2 regions of the Nesterenkonia halobia genome follow, and region 2 is predicted to be linked to the other one. Evidence: riboswitches for the same ligand, from Rfam matches in the RefSeq annotation. Region 2 holds a riboswitch; the other holds the start of a gene.

Region 1 (7,499 bases), on a different contig from region 2:
CGCTGCCGCTGGGCCGGCTCGCCGTGCGGCTGCCGCGGCTGCGCGAGGCGCTGGTCGGCGGCATCGGACTGCTCTACGCGATCCCCTCGCTGCCGCTGTTCATCGTGCTGCCGCTGATCCTGGGCACCAGCATCCGGGAGCCGGTGAATGCGGTGATGGCGCTGACGCTGTTCGGTCTGGCGCTGATGGTGCGCTCGGCCGCCGACGCCTTCGGCTCGGTGGAGGAGGACGTGCGGCTGGCCGCCGTCGCCGTCGGGCACTCCGCCGCCGGCCGCTTCCTGACCGTCGAGCTGCCGCTGGCCGGCCCGGCGCTGCTGGCGGGGCTGCGGGTGGTCTCGGTCTCGACGATCAGCCTGGTCAGCGTCTCGGCGGTGCTGGGCATCACCAGTCTCGGCTCGCTGTTCACCGATGGCTTCGAACGTGGCATCGTCGCCTCGATCGTCGCCGGCATCGTGATGACCGCCGTGCTGGCGCTGGTGCTGGATCTGCTGCTGGTCGCCCTCGGCCGGGTGCTGATGCCCTGGCGGCGGCCGGCGCCGCGCCGTGCCGGCTCCCGAGAGGCGGCGCGGGCCGCGGAGCGGGGCGCGGCATGACCCCGCTGCTGGAGGCGCTGGACTGGGTGCTGACCGCCGACTCCTGGACGGGGCCGGGCGGACTCGGCGTCCGCGCCGGCGAGCACCTGCTCTACTCGCTGCTCGCCGTCGGGCTCTCGGCGCTGGTCGCGCTGCCGGCAGGGCTGTTCATCGGCCATACCGGCCGCGGCCGGGGGATCGCCGTGGTCAGCACCGGAGTCACGCGGGCGCTGCCCACGCTGGGGGTGATCACCCTGGTGGCGCTGGCCGCCGGGATCGGACTGACCGCTCCGATGGTCGCCTTCATCGTGCTGGCGGTTCCCTCGATCCTCGCCGGCGCGTACTCCGGCGTCGAGGCGGTGGACCCGCAGGTCGTCGACGCCGCCCGCGCCCAGGGGATGAGCCCGCGGCAGGTGCTGCTCGGCGTGGAGGTGCCGCTGGGCCTGCGGCTGATCCTCGGCGGCGTGCGGCTGGCGACGCTGCAGGTCGTGGCCACGGCGACGCTGGCCGCCTACGTCGGCGCCGGGGGCCTCGGCCGGCCGCTGTTCCTGGGCCTGCGCAACCACGACTATGCCATGATGCTGGGAGCGTCGATCGTGGTGATCCTGCTGGCCGTCGTGCTCGACGCGCTGTTCGCCCTCGGGCAGCGCCTGCTCGCCCGCCGGCCCGGCATCGCCTGATCCACCAGGAAGGGGAACGACTATGAACCATGCCTCGCCTCGCAGCACCCGTCTCCGCGGCAGGACGGCGAGCATCACCTCGCTGGCGACCGCCGCGCTGCTGGGCCTGACCGCCTGCTCCTCCTCGGATCCGCTGGCCGAGGGCGACGACGGCGGCGGGGGAGCGGGCGACGGCTCGGCCCTCGTCGTCGGCTCGCAGCAGTACTACTCGAACACGATCATCGCCGAGCTCTTCGCCCAGCGGCTCGAGGCCGAGGGCCACGAGGTCGAGCGCGAGTTCGAGATCGGACAGCGCGAGGTCTACATGCCCGAGGTCGAGTCCGGCGCCATCGACCTCTTCCCGGAGTACGCGGGCAACTTGCTGCAATACCTGGACTCGGAGGCCGAGGCCGCCACGCGCGAGGAGATCCTCGCCGGGCTGGAGGAGGCCCTGCCCGAGGGCGTCGAGACGCTGTCCGCCGCCGAGGCCACCGATCAGGACTCCTACGTGGTCACTGCCGAGTTCGCCGAGGAGCACGACCTGTCCAGCGTCGGCGACCTCGCCGACGTCGACGGCGGGGTGCGCATCGCGGCCAACTCCGAGTTCGCCACCCGGCCCTACGGGCCCGAGGGGCTGGAGGAGGTCTACGGGGTCGACGCCGAGGTGGTGCCGGTGGAGGACTCCGGCGGGCCGCTGACGGTGCGCGCGCTGACCGACGGCGACGCCGACGTCGCCGACATCTACAGCGCCGACCCCACGATCGAGGAGAACGACCTGGTCGTGCTCGACGATCCCGAGGAGCTGGTCCCGCCGCAGCCGGTGGTCCCGCTGGCCTCCGAGGCCGTCGGCGAGCAGGCGCGCGCGGCCGTCGAGGACGTCACCGCCGAGCTCACCAGCGAGGAGCTGCTGGCGCTGAACGGGCGCAGCATCGACGAGCAGGCCGCGGCCGAGGACATCGCCGCCGACTGGCTCGCCGAGAAGGACCTCGACTGAACACATGAACATTCATGACGATATGTGACATGTCGTCTTCTCTTCCTCCGGGGACCTGCAGTAGCGTGGGGCCCTGAACAACAGAATGACCCATCCAGAGCGGCTGAGAGATCTGGCTCGACGATGCCGCAGCAACCCGGATGACGTCCCTGCCGAGCAGGGCTTCGTGCCGGGTGCTAACGCCAGGACCGATGGAGGATCCATTGAGCACTGACGTGCCCGCGAAACCCGCAGCGCCCCGCCCGACCAAGCGCCCCAACGGGCAGTGGAAGGTCGACGGCACCGACCCGCTGAACCACAACGAGGAGTTCAAGCAGGAGGACAACGGCCTCAACGTGCGTCGCCGCATCGAGGAGGTCTACTCCAAGCAGGGCTTCTCCTCGATCTCGAACGACGACCTGCGCGGCCGCTTCCGCTGGTGGGGGCTGTACACCCAGCGGCGTCCCGGCGTGGAGGCCGGCGCGCACAACTCGCTGCCGCCCGAGGAGGTCGACGACGAGTACTTCATGCTGCGCGTGCGCATCGACGGCGGCGGGCTGAGCACCGAGCAGCTGCGCGTCGTCGGCGAGGTCTCCCGGGACTTCGCCCGCGACACCGCCGACGTCACCGATCGGCAGAACGTGCAGCTGCACTGGGTCGCCGTCGAGGACGTCCCGGAGATCTGGCGCCGGCTGGAGGCAGTCGGCCTGCACACCACCGAGGCCTGCGGCGACACCCCGCGGGTGATCCTCGGTTCGCCGGTGGCCGGGATCTCGGCCGACGAGGTCATCGACCCCACGCCGGTCATCCGCGAGATCTCCGACCGCTACATCGGGGATCCGGAGCTGGCGAACCTGCCGCGCAAGTACAAGACCGCGATCACCGGCCACCCCAGCCAGGACGTGGTCCACGAGATCAACGACTGCTCGCTGGTCGGCATCGACCACCCCGAGCACGGTCCCGGCTACGACCTGTGGGTCGGCGGCGGGCTGTCCACCAGCGCCCGGCTGGCCGAGCGGCTCGGCGCCTTCGTGACCGAGGAGCAGGCCGCCGAGGTCTGGCACGGGGTCACGCGGATCTTCCGCGACTACGGCTACCGCCGGCTGCGCAACAAGGCCCGGCTGAAGTATCTGATGGCCGACTGGGGCCCGGAGGAGTTCCGGCGCGTGCTCGAGGAGGAGTACCTCGGCTATGCGCTGTCCGACGGTCCGGCTCCGCCGACGCCGAACGTCCCCGGCGACCACATCGGCGTGCACCGGCAGAAGGACGGGCTGAACTACATCGGCGCCGCGCCGACCGTCGGACGGGTCTCCGGCACGCTGCTGGTGCAGCTGGCCGACCTGCTCGAGGTCCACGGCTCGGCCCGGCTGCGCACCACGCCGTTCCAGCACCTGGTGATCCTCGACGTCGCCGACGAGCACGTCGCGGCGGTGCAGGCCGGACTCCGTGAGCTGGGCCTGGACCCGGCGCCGTCGGTGTTCCGCCGTTCGACCATCGCCTGCACCGGCATCGAGTTCTGCAAGCTGGCCATCGTCGAGACCAAGGCCAACGCGGCCACCGCCGTCGGCGAGCTCGAGGAGCGGCTGGCCGACGTCGCCGAGCAGATGCCGCAGCGGCTGACGCTGCACATCAACGGCTGCCCGAACTCCTGCGCCCGCATCCAGACCGCCGACATCGGCCTGAAGGGCCAGCTGCTGCCCGACGGCGACGGCGGCAAGTCGCCCGGCTATCAGGTCCATCTGGGCGGCGGGCTGACCTCCGAGCAGCGTGACGACCCGGGACTGGGCCGGACGGTGCGCGGGCTCAAGGTCACCACGGAGGAGCTCGTCGACTATGTCGAGACGCTGGTCCGCCGCTTCCTGGCGGAGCGGACCGCCGGCGAGACCTTCGGCCAGTGGGCCCACCGCGCCGACGAGGAGCGCCTGCAGAAGGAGGAGGTGACCGCCGCATGAGCGCCGCGACCGACCGCGCCTGCGCCGTCGCCGAGGCGCCCGTCGACGTCGACCGACTCCGTGCGCTGGCCGCCGAGGGGGCCGAGACCCTGGGCTGGGAGGCCTCCGCCGAGGAGGTCATCGCCTGGGTGGGCGAGCACTTCTCCGTCGAGGACCTGGCGGTGGCCTGCTCCATGGCCGACGCCGTCGTGCCCTCGCTGGTGGCCGACCAGTTCCCCGGCGTCGACGTGCTCTTCCTGGAGACCGGATATCACTTCACCGAGACGCTGGCGACCCGCGACGAGGTCGCGCGCCAGCTCGACGTGACCGTCGTCGACGTCACCCCGAAGCTCAGCGTCGCCGAGCAGGACGCCGCGCACGGCAAGGACCTCTTCGCCAGCGATCCGGCGGCCTGCTGCCGGATGCGCAAGGTCGAGCCGCTGAACGACGCGCTGGCCGGGTACCGCGTCTGGTTCTCCGGCGTGCGCCGCGAGGAGGCCCCGACGCGGCTGAACACTCCGCTGGTGACCTTCGACGAGGCCCACGGGCTGATCAAGGTCAACCCGCTGGCCACCTGGCGCCACGAGGACCTGGTGGACCACTCGGCCCGGCGGCGGCTGCCGGTGAACCTGCTGCGCGACAACGGCTACCCATCGATCGGCTGCAAGCCCTGCACCCGACCGGTCGCGCCGGGGGAGGACCCCCGGGCCGGCCGCTGGTCGGGCAGCGGCAAGATCGAGTGCGGCATCCACACCGCCGCCGCGACGGAGAGCTGATGAGCACCGGACACGTCGCCCTGGTCGGCGGCGGGCCGGCCCCGAGCGAGCTGATCACCGTGCGCGGCCGCGAGCTGCTGACCGCCGCCGACGTCGTCGTCGCCGACCGGCTGGGCCCGCGGGGCCTGCTGGACGAGCTCGGCGCGGACGTCGAGGTCGTCGAGGTCGGCAAGGAGCCCGGTCGGCAGTCGGCCACGCAGGACGAGATCAACGAGCTGCTCGTCGACCGCGTGCGGGCCGGCCGCCGGGTGGTGCGGCTGAAGGGCGGCGATCCCTATGTGCTGGGCCGCGGCGGCGAGGAGCGCGAGCACTGCCGCGCCCACGGCGTCGACGTCGAGGTGGTCCCCGGCATAACCTCGGCCTCCGCGGTGCCGGCGGCCGCCGGGATCCCGCTGACCCATCGCGGGCTGGCCCGCGGCTTCACCGTGATCACCGGCCACGAGGATCTGGACGTGGTGCCGCGCTCGGCGCAGCACACGCTGGTGATCCTCATGGGAGTCTCCACGCTGCCGCGGGTGAGCCGCCAGCTGATGGCCGACGGCCACGACCCCGAGACGCCGGTGGGCGTGGTGGAGTCCGGCGGGACCGAGGCGCAGCGCGTGACGCTGGGTCGGCTGCACAGCATCGCCGAGACCGCCGCTCAGCGGCAGGTGGCCAACCCCGCAGTGATCGTCGTCGGGCAGGTGGTCACCCTCGCCGACGACTGGACCGACGAGACGACCGGCGCGACGACGCCCCCGCGACCCGCTTCCGACACGAAGGACGGACACAGACCATGACTGCTGAGAACCTGACCGCCGCGTCCGAGTTCATCCCCGACGCGGCCCGCCGCATCGCTGTGATCGGCTCCGGACCCGCAGGGGTCTACGCCGCCGACAACCTGGCCCGCTCCGAGGGCGGCGAGGCGCTGGCGATCGACCTCTTCGACCGCTACCCGACGCCCTTCGGGCTGATCCGCTACGGCGTCGCGCCGGACCACCCGCGCATCAAGGGCATCGTCAAGGCCCTGCACAAGGTGATGGAGCGCGACGGCATCCGCTTCATCGGCAACGTCGACTACGGCACCGACATCACGCTCGAGGAGCTGCAGCGGCATTACGACGCCGTCGTCTTCGCCACCGGCGCCGTCGACGACGCCGCGCTGAACATCGAGGGGATCGACCTCGACGGCTCCTTCGGCGCGGCAGATTTCGTCTCCTGGTACGACGGCCACCCCGACTACCCGCGCGAGTGGCCGCTGGACGCCACCGAGGTCGCAGTCATCGGCAACGGCAACGTCGCCCTGGACGTCGCCCGGATGCTCTCCAAGCATGCCGACGACCTGCTGACCACCGAGATCCCGCAGAACGTCCACGAAGGGCTGAAGGCCTCGCCGGTGACCGACGTGCACGTCTTCGGCCGGCGCGGTCCGGCCCAGGTGAAGTTCACCCCGCTGGAGCTGCGCGAGCTGGCGCACTCGAAGGACGTCGACATCGTGCTGCACCCGGAGGACTTCGAGTTCGATGAGGGGTCCGACGAGTCCATCAAGTCGAACAACCAGGTCAAGACCATGGTCAACACGCTGACCAACTGGCTGGTCGAGCAGGACGAGCGCGAGGAGGACCCGGACCACCAGCCGGCCTCGCGGCGGCTGCACCTGCACTTCCTGCAGTCGCCGACCGAGATCCTCGCCGGCGAGGGCGAGGACGCCGGGAAGGTCGCCGGCATCCGCATGGAGCGCCAGGAGCTGGACGGCACCGGCAACGTGCGCGGCACCGGCGAGTTCCTCGACTACCCCGTGCAGTCGGTCTACCGCGCCGTGGGCTACTTCGGCTCGCCGCTGGCCCACGTGCCCTTCGACGCCGACCGCGGCGTGATCCCGAACGAAGCCGGTCGGGTGCTGGACGAGGACGGCGCCGCAGTGCCCGGGGTCTACTCCACCGGCTGGATCAAGCGCGGCCCGGTCGGGCTCATCGGCCACACCAAGGGCGACGCGATGGAGACCGTCGCCTGCCTGCTCGAGGACCTCCCGCAGCTGCCCGGCCGCGGGACCGCCGCCGGGGACGTCGACGTCGTCGAGGTGCTGGAGTCCCGCGGCGTGCAGACGACCTCCTGGGCCGGCTGGCTGCAGCTGGACGACCATGAGCGCGGGCTCGGCGAAGAGGCCACGGCGGACGGTCCCGTCGAACGTGAACGGGTGAAGATCGTCCCCCGCGAGGACATGGTCGAGGTCTCCCGGCAGAGCGCCCGCGTCACCGTCTGAGCGGCGCGGCGGGCGTCACCGGCCGGACGCTCCGACCGACCGGGCCGGGGTGCTCGATCCATCGAGAGGGCGATCTGTGCAGGTTCCCCACGGCACCGCCGTGAGTTTCCTGCACAGATCGCCCTCTCGATGTTTCACCAGGCTGTCGGCGCGTCCTCAGGGCGTGGCCGTCTGCTGGTACAGCACCAGGCGAGGCACCCCGTCGAGGAAGCGGTAGGTGCTGGTCATCTGCGCCCGGAAGGGCTCCCGGCCGGCGCGCGTCGCCTCGGCACGGTAGACCAGCGCGGCGACGTCGCGGCCCAGATCCAGCGCGCGCGGCTCGGCCAGCGCGTAGCCGTCCCACGGC
Region 2 (7,499 bases):
GTTGTCGACCGAGGTCGCGAGGACCTCCCAGGTGACCTCAGTGGTGTCACCCTGGGCGAACTCCTCCTCGGCCGCGGTGACGGAGAAGCAGAGCTGCACCGGCGTGCCGGCGGCGTCCTCGCCAGCGGTCAGATCGATGGTCGACGTGCTGCCGACGCCCGTGCTGAGGTCCGCGCCGGAGGCCACCGTGGTGCCGGTGGCCGCGCCGGCGGCGTCGCAGGAGTCCGGATCCGCGGTGACCTCGTAGGAGAGGTTGGCGGTGTTCGTGCCGTCGGATCCGGTGATGCCGATGCCGTCGGCGGCCTCGATGGTGCCGTCCACAGTGGTGTCGGCGTCCAGCCGGACCCAGAACGGGGTATGGACCGTCTGCCCCGGGGTCATGTTGTCCGCGGAGAAGTCCAGCGTCGCGGCCGCGTCCGCGGACGCGTGGTCGGTGTAGCTCTCTCCGTCGGTCGAGCCTTCCAGGTTGAAGGCCGCGGAGCCGAAGATCCCGTCGGCGAACTCCGAATCGTTCCAGGAGGCCAGCGTCACCGCGGCGCCGACGCCGAGGACCAGGCCCCCGGCGAGCACCGCCTGGACGCGGCGGCGGGCAGTGGTCTTTCCGGACGCAGCAGCGGCGTCGGTCATGAGAGGTCCCCTCGTCTCTCCGATGGTCGGCCCCTCGCCCTCCTCAGCGAGCAGGCCTGTGCACACGAAGCACTCCACACGGCGCGGAACGCTACGTTTCGGATAGAGTAGGACAGGTCACGTCTGCTGGACAAGAGCCGGCGCCCGACCACGGAGCCGGGCGCCCCGGGAGCCGCTCAGCCGTCCAGGCGCTGACGCTTGGCGCTGATCACCCCGGTGTTGAAGCCGGCGAGGTTCAGCCCGCCGTGGAAGCGGGCGTGCTCGATCTTCACGCAGCGGTCCTGCACCGCCTCCATGCCGCGGTCGCGGGCCAGCTGCGCGGCCTCCGGGTTCCGGATGCCCAGCTGCATCCAGATCGTCTGCGCCCCGACTTCGGCGGCCTCCTCCACGATGCCCGGCACGTCCTCGGGGCGGCGGAAGATGTCGACGATGTCGGGCACCTCCGGCAGCTCGGCCAGCGAGGGGTACACCGGTTGCCCGAGGATCTCGTCCAGCCGCGGGTTGATGAAATGCACCCGATAGCTCGAGGAGCTCAGCAGGTAGGTCGCGACGAAGTGGCTGGCGCGCTGCGGCTTGTTCGAGGCGCCGACGATCGCGATCGACCGGGCGGAGCGCAGCAGCTGCAGCCGGCGCACCGGCGACGGCGGCTCCCAGATCCCGTGGGGGTGCTCGGAGTGCGCGGCGTCGGCGGTCGTCTCCGTGGTGCTCATCGGGCCTCCTCCGTCTGCTCGGTGGCCGCCGTCGCGGCCAGGGCGGCGTCCAGCGCCTGGTCCAGATCCCAGAGGACGTCGTCGACGTCCTCCAGGCCCACTGAGATGCGGATCAGGTCGTCCGGGATGCCGGCGGCGGCCATCTGCTCCTCGGTGAGCTGCTGGTGGGTGGTCGAGCCGGGGTGCAGCACCAGCGTGCGCACATCGCCGACGTTGGCCAGGTGGCTGGCCAGCTGCAGCGCCTCGATGAACCGGGCGCCGACCTCGCGGCCGCCGGTCACGCCGAAGCTGAACACCGATCCCGCGCCCAGCGGCAGCACCTCGCGCGCCCGCTCGTGGTCCGGATGCGAGGGCAGCCCGGCGTAGTTGACGTAGGAGATGCGCTCGTCGGCCTCCAGCCACTCGGCGATCCGCTGCGCGTTGGCCACATGCTCGCCCATCCGCTGCGGCAGCGTCTCGATGCCCTGCATCAGCTGGAAGGCCGCCTGCGGAGTCAGCGAGGGGCCGATGTCGCGCAGCTGCTCGGAGCGCAGCTTGGTCAGGAAGCCGTACTCGCCGAAGTTCCCCCACCAGGAGAGGTCCCCGTAGGAGGGGACCGGCTCGGTCATCGAGGGGAACTTCCCGTTGTCCCAGGGGAAGGTGCCGGCCTCGACGACGACGCCGCCCAGCGTGGTGCCGTGCCCGCCGAGGAACTTCGTCACCGAGTGGACGACGATGTCGGCGCCGTGCTCGATCGGCCGCAGCAGGTACGGGGTGGTCAGCGTGGCGTCGACCACCAGCGGCACCCCGTGCTCATGGGCGACGTCGGCCAGCCCGCGCAGGTCGGCGACGTCGGAGCTGGGGTTGGCCACCGTCTCGGTGTAGACGACCTTGGTGTTCTCCTGCAGCGCGGCGCGGAAGGCCTCCGGGTCGGTGGTGTCGACGAAGGTCGTCTCGATGCCGAAGCGGCGCAGCGTGACGTCCAGCTGGGTCACCGTGCCGCCATAGAGCTTCGAGGAGGCCACGATGTGGTCGCCGGTGCCGCACAGCGCGGCGAAGACCAGGAACTCCGCGCTCATCCCGGAGGCGGTGGCCACCGCCCCGATGCCGCCCTCCAGCGAGGCCAGCCGCTCCTCGAGCGCGTTGACGGTCGGATTGCCGATCCGCGAGTAGATGCTGCCGTACTTCTGCAGCGCGAAGAGGTTCGCGGCGTCGTCGGTGTCCTTGAAGACGAAGGACGTCGACTGGTGGATCGGCACCGCCCGGGTGCCGTGGACGGCGTCCGGGACGGCCCCGGCGTGCAGCGCCCGGGTGCGGAATCCGAACTCTCTCTCGCTCATGCGGTCTCCTGGGTCGAGGGGCGGGAAGCGGCGGTGCCGCGCGCGTCGCAGATCGCGGCGATCTGCTCCACGCAGTGCTCATTCTGCAGGCTGGTGGTGTCGCCGAGGGCCGCGCCGTCGTGCAGCTGGGTCAGCAGTCGGCGCATGATCTTGCCGGAGCGGGTCTTGGGCACCTCGGGCACCGGGATCACCCGCCGCGGCTTGGCCACCGGGCCGATCACCGCGCCGACGTGGGCGCGCAGCCCGGCCAGCAGCTTCTCCTCGGCCGAGTCACCGTCCGAGTCGGCGTCGGCGAGGCGCGCGCGGGCGGCGTCGGTCAGCACGACGAAGGCCACGGCCGCGTGGCCGGTGGTCGGGTCCTCGACCGGGCAGACGCCGGCCTCGACGACGTCGGAGTGGGTGACCAGCGCCGACTCGATCTCGATGGTCGAGAGCCGGTGGCCGGAGATGTTGATGACCTCGTCGATGCGGCCGAGGATCCACAGGTCGCCGTCGGCGTCCTGCTTGGCGCCGTCGCCGGCGAGGAACCAGCCCTGCTCGGCGTACTGCGCCCAGTAGGAGGTGTAGTACCGCTCCGGATCGCCCCAGACGGTGCGCGCCATCGACGGGCCGGTGCGGGTGAGCACGATGTTCCCCTGGGTCTCGGCGTCCACCGGCGCGCCGGCGTCGTCGACGACGGCGGCCTCCCAGCCGGGCATCGCCCGGCTCGCGCTGCCGGGCTTCAGCGTGCGGGTCGCCGCGTCCTCCGGGCGCGGGGAGAGCACTGTGGAGCCGGACTCGGACTGCCACCAGGTGTCGACCAGGGGGAGCGCGGGCCGTCCGGCGTCGTCGACGGTGTCCCGGCCGATCTCCCGCCGGATCCACCGCCAGGCCTCGGGGTTGACCGCCTCGCCGACGGTGCCGGCCAGCCGGATGCTGGAGAGGTCGTATTCGGCCGGGACGCCGTCGGGGAAGGCGCCCATCAGCGAGCGCACCAGCGTCGGGGCGGTGTAGTAGCTGGTCACTCCGAGGCGCTGGATGATCTCGAAGTGCCGGCCCGGATGCGGGGTGGTCGGCGTGCCCTCGTAGATCACCTGGGTCGCCCCGGCGGCCAGCGGCCCGTAGATCTCATAGGTGTGGGCGGTGACCCAGGCCAGATCCGCCGTGCACCAGTGGACGTCCTCGCCCCGCCGCGCGGGATCCGGGTGGGCGAAGAGCCGCAGATGGGTGAACAGCGCCCCGGTCAGATAGCCGCCGGTGGTGTGCACCAGGCCCTTGGGCTTCCCGGTGGTGCCGGAGGTGTACATGATGAACAGCTCGTGCTCGGCGTCGAAGAACTCCGGCTCGTGCACCGGCGAGGCGGCGTCGACAACGTCGCCCCAGGCCACGTCGCGGCCGGCGGTCCAGGCCACCTCCGAGCCGGTGCGCTCGACGACCAGCACGTGCTCGATCGCGTTCTCCCCGGCGACGGCGGCGTCGGCGTTCTCCTTCACCGGCACCGCCTGTCCGCGGCGGAACTGCCCGTCGGTGGTGACCAGCAGCTTCGCGGCGGTGTCCTCGACGCGGAAGCGCAGCGCCTCGGCGGAGAAGCCGCCGAAGACCAGCGAGTGCACCGCCCCGATCCGCGCGCAGGCCAGGGTGATGACCACGGTCTCGACCAGCACCGGCAGGTAGATCACCACCCGGTCGCCGGCGCCGACGCCCAGGGCGGTCAGCGCGTTCGCCGCGCGGTTCACCTGGTCCTGCAGCTCCGCGTAGGTGACGTCGCGCCGGTCGCCGGGCTCGCCCTCGAAGTGCAGGGCGACGACGTCGCCGCGGCCGGCGGCCACATGGCGGTCGACGCAGTTCACCGCGGCGTTGAGCGTGCCGCCGGAGTACCAGCGGATGTCCGGGCCGCGCTGCGCCTGCGGGTCCGGCGGGGTCCACGAGTGGGTGGTCTCCCAGGGCGTCTGCCAGTCCAGCAGGGCGGCCGCCGTCGCCCAGAACTCCAGGCGCTCGTCCTCGGTCTGCGGGTCGGCCCAGGCGTGGACGTCGGCGGCCAGCGGCTCGGCGGGCGCGACGGCGGTCTCGGCGAACGTCTCGGCGAACGTCTCGGCGGCCCGGGTCACCGGTCACCGTCCGGCACCGGCTCCGGGGCGTGCACCTGGGCGAACTCGCTGCGGTGGAAGACCAGCGGCCGGACCGCCTCCTGCTCGTCCACCGAGACGTCGAGGACCTCCAGGACGACGATGTCGTGGTCGCCGGCGGTGACCTGGTCGTGGATGCGGGTGGTCAGCGTCAGCGGCGAGCCGTCCAGGGTGATCGCGCCGTCGTCGCCGGTGCTTCGGGCGACGCCGTCGAAGCGGGAGGCGCGGTCCTTCGAGGCGATCTGCCGGCACAGCCCGTGCTGGCCGCGGCCGAGCACCGAGATGCCCAGCCGGCCGGCGCCGTCGCGCAGCCGCGGCCACGTCGAGGAGGTGTGCTGCACGGCGAAGGTGACCAGCGGCGGATCCAGCGAGACTCCGACGGTGAAGGTGGAGGCGATCAGCGCCTCCGGGGTCCCGTCGACCTCGGCGGCGACGGTGACCACGCCCTGCGGGAACTCGGCGAAGGCGCGGCGCAGCCGCAGCGGATCCAGAGGCGTCGGCGTCCCGACGTCGACGGACGTGGCGGGGGCCTCGGCGGCGAGGGCGGGTGCGGATGCTGGCATCGGCGATTCACTCCCATCGGTCCTGGCGGTAGCACCCGACTCAAACGGGTTGCTGCGGCGTCGACGAGCCAGATCTCTCAGCCGCTCGGGATGGATACACGGTTCACGGTACGGGGTGCCGATGCCCGGGTCCAACGTGGGGCTCATCATGTGAGACGTGATGTCATCCGGCGTCATGCGCCCCGGCGGGCGTCGCCGAAGGTGTCCGGAATGTGGACCGCGACTCCGAGGAACGTCGGAAGGACGTGTACAGTGCGGTCCGTACCATCCAGAGCGGCCGAGAGACCTGGCTCGTCGACGCCGCAGCAACCCGGATCCGCCGGGTGCTAAAGCCAGGACCGATGGAGGTCTCCTCCCTCGCGCACCCCCGATCGGCGGCTCGCTCCGCCGGTTCGCCGCGCGAGGGGCGCCTGCATCGGCGAGCCACACGAGGAGCACCGCATGACGCATACCCCGTCCCAGCCGCCGACCACCCCCGCCGGACAGCGCGAGATCCTGTTCAACGCCTTCGACATGAACTGCGTGGTCCACCAGTCCCCGGGACTGTGGCGCCACCCGGAGGACCGGGCCCGGGAGTACAATACGCTGAAGTACTGGACCGACGTTGCGAAGACCCTGGAGAAGGGGCTGTTCGACGGCCTGTTCATCGCCGACGTCCTCGGCCCCTACGACGTCTACGCCTCGAACCCCGACGCCGCGCTGTCCTCCGGCGCGCAGGTGCCGGTCAACGACCCGTTCCTGCTGGTCTCGGCGATGGCCGCGGTGACCGAGCACCTCGGCTTCGGGCTGACCGCCGGCACCGCCTACGAGCACCCGTACCCCTTCGCCCGCCGTCTGGGCAGCCTGGACCACCTCACCGGCGGCCGCGTGGGCTGGAACGTCGTCACCGGCTACCTTCCCTCGGCCGCGCAGAACATGGGCCAGGAGGACCAGCTGGAGCACGACGCCCGCTACGACCACGCCGACGAGTACATGGACGTGGTCTACAAGCTGCTCGAAGGCTCCTGGGAGGACGACGCCGTCGTCGCCGACAAGGCCTCCGGCGTCTTCACCGACACCTCCAAGGTCCACCGCATCGAGCACCAGGGCGAGCACTTCAAGACCCCGGGCATCTCGGTGGTCGAGCCGTCGCCGCAGCGCACGCCGGTGATCTACCAGGCCGGCGCCTCCACCCGCGGGCGGGCCTTCGCCGGCAAGCACGCCGAGGCGGTGTTCATCAATCCGCCGACGAAGGAGCTGGCCAAGCAGTCGGTGCAGCGGATCCGCCAGGCCGCCGTCGACGCCGGCCGCGACCCCTACTCGGTGCGCATCTTCGCCATGCAGACGGTGGTCACCGGCGCCGACGACGCCGCCGCACAGGCGAAGTACGACGACCTGGTCCAGTACATCGACCCGATCGGCGGGCTGGTGCTGATGTCGGGCTGGATGGGGCTGGACCTCAGCCAGTTCGACCTCGACCAGCCGATCGGCGACGTCGAGTCCAACGCCATCCAGTCCACCGTCGAGACCTTCCAGAAGGCCTCCGGCCGCGAGGGCGAGCCGTGGACTGTGCGGCAGCTGGCCGAATGGGTCGGCGTCGGCGGCTTCGGCCCGGTGATCGTCGGCGGCGGCGAGTCCGCGGCCCGGCAGCTCGTCGAGTGGCAGGAGGAGACCGACGTCGACGGGTTCAACCTGGCGTACCACATCACGCCGGGGACCTTCGAGGACATCGTCGAGCACGTGGTCCCCGAGCTGCAGAAGCTCGGCCGCTACAAGACCGAGTACACCTCCGGCACCATGCGCCATAAGCTCTTCGGCGACGGCGACCACCTGCCCGACGACCACCACGGCGCCCAGTTCCAGCTGCGCCGGCAGACGCAGACCAGCTGAGAGGGCCGGACATGACCACATCCCAGGAGTTCACCCGGCGCCTCGACGCCGGGCCGGTGATCTGCGCCGAAGGCTTCCTCTTCGAGCTCGAGCGCCGCGGGTACCTCTCCGCCGGCGAGTTCGTCCCCGAGGTCGCCCTCGAGCACCCGGAGGCGCTGCGCGGGCTGCACGTCGACTTCCAGCGCGCCGGATCGGACATCGTCGAGGCCTTCACCTACAACGGGCACCGCGAGAAGATGCGGGTCATCGGCAAGGAGGACCTGCTCGAGCCGCTGAACCGCGCGGCCCTGCAGATCGCCCGGCAGG

The links. A riboswitch is a leader RNA that binds a small molecule or an ion and turns the genes downstream of it on or off. The one in region 2 is predicted to bind S-adenosylmethionine.
Region 1: linked by a shared signal. The riboswitch ahead of ABD652_RS01095 (nitrite/sulfite reductase) and the one ahead of ABD652_RS12375 (LLM class flavin-dependent oxidoreductase) in region 2 are both predicted to bind S-adenosylmethionine.

Annotation. Positions count from the first base shown of each region.
Region 1 is NZ_BAAAYG010000002.1:61,216-68,714, forward strand. Features, by position in the region: gene ABD652_RS01080 (ABC transporter permease) at 1-593, shown strand, start outside; gene ABD652_RS01085 (ABC transporter permease) at 590-1,252, shown strand; gene ABD652_RS01090 (ABC transporter substrate-binding protein) at 1,275-2,225, shown strand; SAM riboswitch class I at 2,313-2,423, shown strand; gene ABD652_RS01095 (nitrite/sulfite reductase) at 2,429-4,156, shown strand; gene ABD652_RS01100 (phosphoadenylyl-sulfate reductase) at 4,153-4,911, shown strand; gene cobA (uroporphyrinogen-III C-methyltransferase) at 4,911-5,690, shown strand; gene ABD652_RS01110 (FAD-dependent oxidoreductase) at 5,687-7,153, shown strand; gene ABD652_RS01115 (nuclear transport factor 2 family protein) at 7,310-7,499, opposite strand, start outside.
Region 2 is NZ_BAAAYG010000012.1:35,265-42,763, reverse strand. Features, by position in the region: gene ABD652_RS12400 (SipW-dependent-type signal peptide-containing protein) at 1-627, opposite strand, end outside; gene ABD652_RS12395 (CoA-binding protein) at 804-1,337, opposite strand; gene ABD652_RS12390 (O-acetylhomoserine aminocarboxypropyltransferase/cysteine synthase family protein) at 1,334-2,656, opposite strand; gene acs (acetate--CoA ligase) at 2,653-4,743, opposite strand; gene ABD652_RS12380 (flavin reductase family protein) at 4,740-5,324, opposite strand; SAM riboswitch class I at 5,335-5,421, opposite strand; SAM riboswitch class I at 5,586-5,672, shown strand; gene ABD652_RS12375 (LLM class flavin-dependent oxidoreductase) at 5,766-7,193, shown strand; gene ABD652_RS12370 (homocysteine S-methyltransferase family protein) at 7,205-7,499, shown strand, end outside.